Regions from separate parts of the Streptomyces sp. NPDC046716 genome, predicted to be linked through region 1. Evidence: predicted binding sites of a transcription regulator. Region 1 holds the regulator's gene; each other region holds the start of a gene.
The links. Region 1 encodes HrcA, which represses chaperone genes, less so after heat shock. Its sites were predicted from a motif close to TTNGCACTCNGNNNNNCNGAGTGCNAA; they were not measured.

Region 1 (3,271 bases):
CGGACCACCGCCCCGCAGAAGCCGGTGCGGACCTCCTCGACGACCAGGTCCGGCTCGGCGGCCACCTCCGGAACCGGCTTGTTCCGCTTCCAGGGAGGGGTCAGGTCAGGTGAGTACTGGCGCATTCGGCCGACGATATGAGGAACACGCGGGTCCGTGTCACGACACGCCGGAACGCGCCGTCAGAGCGACGCGTTGCGCGCGGACGAAGGCCGCATTCACCACCGAACCGTGCCCGGGGACGTAGAGCGCGTCCTCGCCGCCGAGCGCGAGCAGCCGGTCGAGCGCGGCCGGCCAGTGACCGGGCGCCGCGTCCGGTCCCGCCTGCGGTTCACCGGACTCCTCGACCAGGTCGCCGCAGAAGACGATCACGGGGCTGCCCAGGACGAGGACGGCCAGGTCGTGGCCGGTGTGCGCCGGGCCGAGGTTCGCGAGCAGCACCTGGAGGCCGCCGCCCAGGTCGAGAGTGCGCTCGCCGGTGACCCGGTGCCGCGGGGTGACCAGGATGTCGGTCGCCTCGGCCGCCTCGTCCGCGGGCAGCCCCTGCCGCACGGCGTCCTCGTACAGGCCGTCGCGGCCCCACGCGAAGACGGTGTCCAGGCCCACCGCGCCGAAGGTCTCGGCGCCCGCGAAGACGGCCGTGCCGAGCACGTGGTCGAAGTGCGGATGGGTGAGCACGATGTGCGTCACCCGTGTGTGTACTCCGAGCAGCCGCCGGACGTCCGCGCGCAGCCTGGCGCCTTCACGCAGTGAGGATCCCGTGTCGATCAGCAGGGCGGCGCCCGAGCCCACGACCAGACCGGCCGTGGCGTCCCAGCCGGGCAGCCGGATCCGGCCCACGCGGGGCGCCAGCTCCTCCCAGCCCGCGGCCCTCCAGTCGACGACTGTCCTGACTTCGGCATGACCTTCCATACGTCGACGCTAGCGGCCTTGCCGGGCCCGTACCCGTCGGCCGTACACTGAGCCGGGGACTCCTGGCACTCGCCCGCAGCGAGTGCCAGACACGAAAGATCGCTCAGGCCGAAGCTGGAGGTGTGCGCCGATGCTCAGTGAACGCAGGCTCGAAGTGCTGCGCGCCATCGTCCAGGACTACGTGGGCACCGAGGAGCCGGTCGGTTCCAAGGCGCTCACCGAGCGGCACCGGCTCGGCGTCTCCCCGGCGACCGTGCGCAACGACATGGCCGCCCTGGAGGACGAGGGGTACATCGCCCAGCCGCACACCAGCGCCGGGCGCATCCCCACCGACAAGGGGTACCGCCTCTTCGTCGACAAGCTCACGAACGTGAAGCCGATGACAGCGCCGGAGCGGCGCGCCGTCCAGAACTTCCTGGAGGGCGCCGTCGACCTCGACGACGTCGTCGGGCGGACCGTGCGGCTGCTCGCGCAGCTGACGCGGCAGGTGGCGATCGTCCAGTACCCGTCCCTGACCCGGTCCACGGTGCGCCATGTCGAGCTGCTGTCGCTGGCGCCCGCCCGTCTGATGCTCGTACTGATCACGGACACCGGGCGGGTCGAGCAGCGGATGATCGACTGCCCGGCGCCGTTCGGCGAGACGGCTCTGGCGGACCTGCGGGCCCGGCTCAACAGCCGGGTCGCGAGCCGCCGTTTCGCGGATGTGCCGCAGTTGGTGCAGGATCTGCCGGAGGCCTTCGACGCGGAGGACCGCGGTACGGTCGCGACGGTGCTCTCCACTCTGCTGGAGACGCTCGTCGAGGAGTCCGAGGAGCGGCTGATGATCGGCGGAACCGCCAATCTCACCCGCTTCGGACATGACTTTCCCCTCACCATCCGGCCCGTGCTGGAGGCTCTGGAGGAGCAGGTCGTGCTCCTCAAGTTGCTTGGTGAGGTGGGCGATTCGGGCATGGCCGTACGCATCGGTCACGAGAACGCCCACGAGGGACTCAACTCCACTTCCGTGGTGTCGGTGGGCTACGGTTCGGGCGGCGAGGCAGTCGCCAAGCTGGGTGTCGTCGGACCGACACGCATGGATTACCCGGGAACGATGGGAGCAGTACGCGCAGTGGCACGTTACGTCGGACAGATCCTGGCGGAGTCGTAAGTGGCCACGGACTACTACGCCGTACTCGGCGTGCGCCGCGACGCTTCCCAGGACGAGATCAAGAAGGCTTTTCGGAGGCTCGCCCGCGAGCTGCACCCGGACGTGAATCCGGATCCGAAGACCCAGGAGCGGTTCAAGGAGATCAACGCCGCCTACGAGGTGCTCTCCGACCCGCAGAAGAAGCAGGTCTACGACCTCGGGGGCGACCCCCTGTCGCAGGCCGGCGGAGGCGGCGCCGGAGGCTTCGGCGCCGGCGGGTTCGGGAACTTCTCGGACATCATGGACGCGTTCTTCGGTACGGCGTCGCAGCGCGGGCCCCGGTCCCGTACGCGCCGTGGGCAGGACGCCATGATCCGGCTCGAGGTCGAGCTGGACGAGGCCGCCTTCGGAACCACCAAGGACATCCAGGTCGACACCGCCGTGGTGTGCACGACCTGCAGCGGTGAGGGTGCCGCGCCGGGGACCTCCGCGCAGACCTGCGACATGTGCCGCGGCCGCGGTGAGGTCTCGCAGGTGACGCGGTCCTTCCTCGGCCAGGTCATGACCTCGCGGCCGTGCCCGCAGTGCCAGGGCTTCGGCACCGTCGTGCCGACCCCGTGCCCGGAGTGCGCCGGCGACGGCCGCATCCGGTCGCGGCGGACGCTGACGGTGAAGATCCCGGCCGGTGTGGACAACGGCACGCGGATCCAGCTCGCGGGCGAGGGCGAGGTCGGCCCCGGCGGTGGCCCCGCCGGCGACCTCTACGTCGAGATCCACGAGCTGCCGCACGCGGTGTTCCAGCGGCGCGGCGACGATCTGCACTGCACGGTCACCATCCCGATGACCGCGGCGGCTCTGGGCACGAAGGTGCCGCTGGAGACGCTCGACGGCATGGAGGAGATCGACATCCGGCCCGGCACGCAGTCCGGCCAGTCGGTCCCGCTGCACGGGCGCGGTGTCACGCATCTGCGGGGCGGTGGGCGCGGTGACCTCATCGTGCACGTCGAGGTGACCACGCCGATGAAGCTCGAGCCCGAGCAGGAGCGGTTGCTGCGCGAGCTGGCCAAGTTGCGGGGTGAGGAGCGCGTGAGCGGGCAGTTTCAGCCCGGGCAGCAGGGGCTCTTCTCGCGGCTGAAGGATGCCTTCAACGGGCGTTGAGCTGGTGAATTCGAGGGGCCTGGGGTTGATCCCCGGGCCCCTTTTCGCGGCTTCGGGGGTGCCCCGGCCCGTTGT
Region 2 (3,271 bases), on a different contig from region 1:
TCCTTGCCGAGGGAGCCCTCGAGGACCTTGGAGGCGTGCACCAGAGCGGAGCCACCACCGGAGACGATGCCCTCCTCGACCGCGGCGCGGGTCGCGGAGATGGCGTCCTCCAGACGGTGCTTCTTCTCCTTGAGCTCGACCTCGGTCGCGGCACCGACCTTGATCACGCAGACGCCGCCGGCCAGCTTCGCGAGGCGCTCCTGGAGCTTCTCGCGGTCCCAGTCGGAGTCCGTGTTCTCGATCTCGGCCTTGATCTGGTTGACGCGGCCGTCGACGTCGGCCTTGTTGCCGCCACCGTCGACGATCGTGGTGTCGTCCTTGGTGATGGTGACGCGACGGGCGGAGCCGAGCACGTCCAGACCGGCCTGGTCCAGCTTGAGGCCGACCTCTTCGGCGATGACGGTGGCACCGGTGAGGGTGGCCATGTCCTGGAGCATCGCCTTGCGGCGGTCGCCGAAGCCGGGGGCCTTGACCGCGACGGCGTTGAACGTGCCGCGGATCTTGTTCACGACCAGGGTCGACAGGGCCTCGCCCTCGACGTCCTCGGCGATGATCAGCAGCGGCTTGGAGCCACCGGCCTGGATGACCTTCTCCAGGAGCGGCAGCAGGTCCTGGATGGACCCGATCTTGCCCTGGTGGATCAGGATGTACGGGTCGTCGAGGACGGCCTCCATACGCTCCTGGTCGGTGACGAAGTACGGGGACAGGTAGCCCTTGTCGAAGGCCATGCCCTCGGTGAAGTCCAGCTCCAGACCGAAGGTGTTGGACTCCTCGACGGTGATGACACCGTCCTTGCCGACCTTGTCCATCGCCTCGGCGATGAGCTCGCCGACCTGGCTGTCCTGGGCGGACAGACCGGCGACGGCCGCGATGTCGGACTTCTCGTCGATCGGGCGGGCCGTGGCGAGCAGGTCCTCGGAGACGGCCTTGACGGCGGCGTCGATGCCCTTCTTCAGGGCGGCCGGGGAGGCACCGGCGGCGACGTTGCGCAGACCCTCGCGGACCAGGGCCTGGGCCAGCACGGTGGCGGTGGTGGTGCCGTCACCCGCGATGTCGTTGGTCTTGGTCGCCACCTCCTTCACCAGCTGGGCGCCGAGGTTCTCGTACGGGTCCTCGACCTCGACCTCGCGGGCGATGGTCACACCGTCGTTGGTGATGGTGGGGGCGCCGAACTTCTTGTCGATGACGACGTTGCGGCCGCGGGGGCCGATCGTCACCTTCACCGTGTCGGCCAGCTTGTTGACGCCGCGCTCAAGGGCGCGACGGGCGTCCTCGTCGAACTTCAGGATCTTCGCCATGGGAGCGTTTCAGCCCTCTCGGAAAACTAGGGTGAAGCATGGTGTGAAAACGAACCGCGCCCCCGACCCCGGCTCATGTGAATCGCGGGTGCCAGGGGCGCAGATCGAAAGCAGAAGCAATGTCGCTTCGGTGAAGCCGGTAATCCGAAAGTGGACTACTTCTCGACGATCGCGAGCACGTCGCGGGCCGAGAGGACGAGGTACTCCTCGCCGTTGTACTTGACCTCGGTGCCGCCGTACTTGCTGTACAGCACGATGTCGCCGGTCTTCACGTCGAGCGGAAGACGCTCGCCGTTCTCGAAGCGGCCCGGGCCCACGGCGAGGACGACGCCCTCCTGGGGCTTCTCCTTCGCGGTGTCCGGAATGACCAGGCCAGAGGCGGTGGTCTGCTCGGCGTCGAGCGGCTGGACCACAATGCGGTCCTCGAGCGGCTTGATGGCAACCTTGGAGCTGGTGGTCGTCACGATCCGACCTCCCCCTTCGGAGATCTCACGGGGTTAACTGTCTGAGGTGGCGACCAGGTGGATCCGTCGTCGCGGGTGCCGGACCTGCCCGTCGCTGTTGGCACTCTCCTACGGGGAGTGCCAGAGCCGAGACTATGACCGCGATTAGCACTCGGTCAAGCGGACTGCTAATCGAGCTCTTCGCGCGGCGCCCTTTCCGACCGCCGCGACGCCCCCTCGACGCCCCCGCCGACGGCCACCGACGGGCCACGGATCGGTCTCGGTCGGGGAACGTACGGGTGGAGGCCCGGGTTCCGTACGAGAGTCCTGGCATGACCGGTCACCACCACACCCCGAAGTCCCTGGCGGGCGATGCCGCGCTCGCGCTGTTCGTCCTGTTCACGGACGCGATCGGCTGTCTGACCGTGGTCGTCTGGTCCTGGGGGGCGCACCTGTCGTCCAGGGGATTCGCCCTGTGGGTCCTGCTGCTCGCCGGGCTGATCCTCGCGTCGTCGTTCGCCTTCCGGTTCGGGCGTGTGCCGCTGCCGGTCACGGCGGGGATCCAGGTCGTCGCGGGCTCCCTGGTGGCCTTCGGCGGTCTGCTGCTGCTCTTCGGGGGGAACTGACGTGCTGGAACGGCCGGACGAGGACTGGTTCGCGAGCGGCTGCCTGCTGGCCCTGGTGCTGCTCCTGGAGGCCGGCTACCTGGCCCTCGTGATGTTCTCCCTGATGCTGCGCGGCCTCGGCGGCACGGACCCCGGGTCGGCGAAGCCGGGGAGTCCGCCGCCCGCTCCGGACTGGACCGAGGTGTGGTGCTGGGGCGGCGGCGCGGGGGCGGCGCTGTTCTTCGGGGCCGTGTTCCTGTGGCTGCGGCGCCCGTGGGCCGCGTCCTTCCAGCTGTTCGCGGCCGTGTGGGCGGCGACCTTGGCGGCCGCCGCCTGGCAGCGGGTTCAGACGTAGTCCTCCAGGCGGGCCACGGTGAACCCCTGTTCCTGGACGCGCCGCAGCATCCGCGAGGTCATCTCCGTCAGGGTCGTGCCCTTCAGCTCCTCGGGGCCGCGGAAGTGGGCCAGGATGATGTCGCCGGGGCGCAGCCGGTCCCCGTCGGCGTAGCGCAGGTCGTTGATCTGCATCGAGGCGCGCCACAGGACGATCGCGTCGATGCCGCAGTCGCCGGCCGCGCGCAGGGTGTCCGCGTCGTAGTTGCCGTAGGGCGGGCGGAACAGCCGCGGGGCCGCTCCGAAGCGGGACTTGAGCCGGGTCTGCTGGCCGCAGATCTCGGCGTGCTGGTCGACGTAGCCGAGGCCGGGCAGGAAGGGGTGGGTCAGGGTGTGGTTCTCCACCTGGGCGCCGAGCCGCCGCAGCCTGCCGAAGTGGTCGTAGCCGGCGCCCGCCGCGGCGTCGGCGAGGAACATCGAGATCGGCAGCCGCAGTTCGCGGACCATGTCGACGAAGCGCGGGTCCTTCTCGGCCCCGTCGTCGAAGGTGAGGAAGACGACCTTGTCGCGGGTGGGTACGTGGTCGATGACC
Region 3 (3,271 bases), on a different contig from region 1:
GCTGATCGACCCGTCGCTGACGACCGTCGTGCTGAACACCGGCGACGGCCTCAAGACGCTCGACGCGGTCGCGGAGTCCTCGCAGGCGACGGCGACGATCCGCCCGTCCCTCGAGGCGTTCCGCGACGCCGGCCTCGCGCACTGAGACATCCCACACCAGCAGCAACAGGAGTCACCGAGCATGAGCGTTTCCGTCCGCATCCCCACCATCCTCCGCACCTACACCGGCGGGCAGGCCGAGGTCAGCGCCGAGGGCGCCACGCTCGCCGATGTCATCGCCGACCTGGAGAAGAACCACACCGGGATCGCCGCCCGCGTCCTCGACGACCAGGGCAAGCTGCGCCGCTTCGTCAACGTGTACGTGAACGACGACGACGTCCGCTTCGAGCAGGGCCTGGAGACCGCCACGCCCGACGGCGCCGGCATCTCGATCATTCCGGCCGTCGCCGGCGGCTGACACCGAGAGTTACCCGAATTGCCCCCTCCGCGAGGAAAGCGGAGGGGGCAATTCTGCATGGTTGAGCGCGGTACAGTTGGGGAAGCTGGTTCGATTCCGAACGTGGTGCATGACGGGCGCATATGAGTTCACGCCCGAAGCGCGACAAGAAGCAGCCAATGTGTGCCGCCCATTCAGGCCTTTTATGGCTTTTGTGTGGCCCGACTTGCCCTGAGATCCGCGCAGTTGGCCCGTTTTCCGCGATCACGCGTGCCCAGAATTCTCGTCCGACTGACCTGTTGCAGACGGCAGTTGGGCAGATACATTCAGCCGCGGTCGACGCGTTCCGGCGCACACCCCCAAACCCTTTGGGGCGTGAGGTCTGACCCGGGTCCGCGAAGTGCGGACTCGCGCAAGGGCCAGTAATAGGGGAGTTAGGCATGGCTCAGGGCACCGTCAAGTGGTTCAACGCGGAGAAGGGGTACGGCTTCATCGCGGTCGACGGTGGTGCGGATGTTTTCGTCCACTACAGCGCGATTCAGATGGACGGCTACCGCACCCTCGAAGAGGGTCAGCGAGTGGAATTCGAGATCTCGCAGGGCCAGAAGGGGCCGCAGGCCGACATGGTCCGCCTGGCCGCCGGCTGAGCGCGCGACCGACTGCAGCACACAAGCGCTTCGTACGTCCATGAAGGGCCCGTCCCCCGGTTCGCCGGAGGCGGGCCCTTCGTGCTGCGCGCGCCCCCGCCCGATCTGTGATAGCCGCTTGCACTCGCAGGGGGCGAGTGCTAATCATTGGGCTTAGCACTCTCCGAGTGAGAGTGACAGAACTTGGATCGGGTCGGTGAGGTCCGGGAGCCGGGTGGGGCAAGGAACCACAAGGCTCAAGGGCCGTCCGTCGCGGGCACCAGCACGGTCCGTTTGCGTTTCCACCCCGTCCGGGAGGACCACTTCACATGGCCAAGATCATCGCGTTCGACGAGGAGGCACGGCGCGGCCTCGAGCGCGGCATGAACCAGCTCGCCGACGCCGTCAAGGTGACCCTGGGCCCCAAGGGTCGCAACGTCGTCCTCGAGAAGAAGTGGGGCGCCCCCACGATCACCAACGATGGTGTGTCCATCGCCAAGGAGATCGAGCTCGAGGACCCGTACGAGAAGATCGGCGCCGAGCTGGTCAAGGAGGTCGCGAAGAAGACGGACGACGTCGCCGGTGACGGCACGACGACCGCGACCGTCCTGGCCCAGGCCCTGGTGCGCGAGGGTCTGCGCAACGTGGCCGCCGGTGCCAACCCCATGGCCCTCAAGCGCGGTATCGAGAAGGCCGTCGAGGCCGTCTCCGGTGCCCTGCTCGAGCAGGCCAAGGAGGTCGAGACCAAGGAGCAGATCGCTTCGACGGCCTCCATCTCCGCCGCCGACACCCAGATCGGCGAGCTCATCGCCGAGGCGATGGACAAGGTCGGCAAGGAAGGCGTCATCACCGTCGAGGAGTCGCAGACCTTCGGTCTGGAGCTCGAGCTCACCGAGGGCATGCGCTTCGACAAGGGCTACATCTCGGCGTACTTCGCCACCGACATGGAGCGTATGGAGGCCTCGCTCGAGGACCCGTACATCCTCATCGTCAACTCGAAGATCGGCAACGTGAAGGACCTCCTTCCGCTGCTCGAGAAGGTCATGCAGTCCGGCAAGCCGCTGCTGATCATCGCCGAGGACGTCGAGGGCGAGGCCCTGTCGACCCTGGTCGTCAACAAGATCCGTGGCACCTTCAAGTCGGTCGCCGTCAAGGCCCCGGGCTTCGGTGACCGCCGCAAGGCCATGCTCGGCGACATCGCCATCCTCACCGGTGGCACCGTCATCTCCGAGGAGGTCGGCCTCAAGCTGGAGAACGCCGGTCTCGACCTGCTCGGCCGCGCCCGCAAGGTCGTCATCACCAAGGACGAGACGACGATCGTCGACGGCTCCGGTGAGAGCGACCAGGTCCAGGGTCGCGTCAACCAGATCCGCGCCGAGATCGAGAACTCGGACAGCGACTACGACCGCGAGAAGCTGCAGGAGCGCCTGGCCAAGCTGGCCGGCGGTGTTGCGGTCATCAAGGCCGGTGCCGCGACCGAGGTCGAGCTCAAGGAGCGCAAGCACCGCATCGAGGACGCCGTTCGCAACGCGAAGGCGGCCGTCGAAGAGGGCATCGTCGCCGGTGGTGGCGTGGCCCTCCTCCAGGCCTCCGCGGTGTTCGAGAAGCTGGAGCTCGAGGGTGACGAGGCGACCGGCGCCAACGCCGTGAAGCTCGCGCTCGAGGCCCCGCTCAAGCAGATCGCCGTCAACGGTGGTCTCGAGGGTGGCGTCGTCGTGGAGAAGGTTCGGAACCTGGCCGTCGGCCACGGTCTGAACGCCGCCACGGGCGAGTACGTCGACATGATCGCCGAGGGCATCCTCGACCCGGCCAAGGTGACGCGCTCCGCGCTGCAGAACGCCGCGTCGATCGCCGCGCTGTTCCTCACCACCGAGGCCGTCATCGCCGACAAGCCGGAGAAGGCCGGCGCCGCGCCGGCCGGTGGCGGCATGCCGGGCGGTGACATGGACTTCTGAGCCTGACGGTTCAGCCTGTCCTTAGGCGAGGGCGGTATCCCTTCGGGGGTGCCGCCCTCGTTTTTTGCTGTCCCGCCGTCGTGGCGGGGCGCTAATGTCCCCCTGCGATTGATCAATGGGGTGGGGACATGACAGAGAAGCCGATGAACGCGTGGGGGCAGGCCATCGCGGCCTTCGCGGTGGTGGGGGCGGTCGGGGTCGGGTTCTGGGCGCAGAACCAGCTGGCGGACGGTGGGGCGCGTGCTGCCGAGAAG

Region 2: the regulator HrcA is predicted to act here: its motif matches at 1,907-1,933, upstream of groES (co-chaperone GroES).
Region 3: the regulator HrcA is predicted to act here: its motif matches at 1,237-1,263, upstream of groL (chaperonin GroEL).

The regions. Positions count from the first base shown of each region.
Region 1 is NZ_JBEYYU010000005.1:6,508-9,778, reverse strand. It holds gene ABZ930_RS05205 (DUF3097 domain-containing protein) at 1-125, opposite strand, end outside; gene ABZ930_RS05200 (MBL fold metallo-hydrolase) at 160-912, opposite strand; gene hrcA (heat-inducible transcriptional repressor HrcA) at 1,043-2,059, shown strand; gene dnaJ (molecular chaperone DnaJ) at 2,060-3,196, shown strand.
Region 2 is NZ_JBEYYU010000012.1:509-3,779, forward strand. It holds gene groL (chaperonin GroEL) at 1-1,298, opposite strand, end outside; gene groES (co-chaperone GroES) at 1,454-1,762, opposite strand; gene ABZ930_RS11705 (hypothetical protein) at 2,074-2,367, shown strand; gene ABZ930_RS11710 (inner-membrane translocator) at 2,369-2,701, shown strand; gene ABZ930_RS11715 (polysaccharide deacetylase family protein) at 2,692-3,271, opposite strand, start outside.
Region 3 is NZ_JBEYYU010000087.1:15,651-18,921, forward strand. It holds gene thrC (threonine synthase) at 1-145, shown strand, start outside; gene ABZ930_RS38125 (ubiquitin-like small modifier protein 1) at 182-457, shown strand; gene ABZ930_RS38130 (cold-shock protein) at 877-1,083, shown strand; gene groL (chaperonin GroEL) at 1,392-3,017, shown strand; gene ABZ930_RS38140 (DUF6215 domain-containing protein) at 3,146-3,271, shown strand, end outside.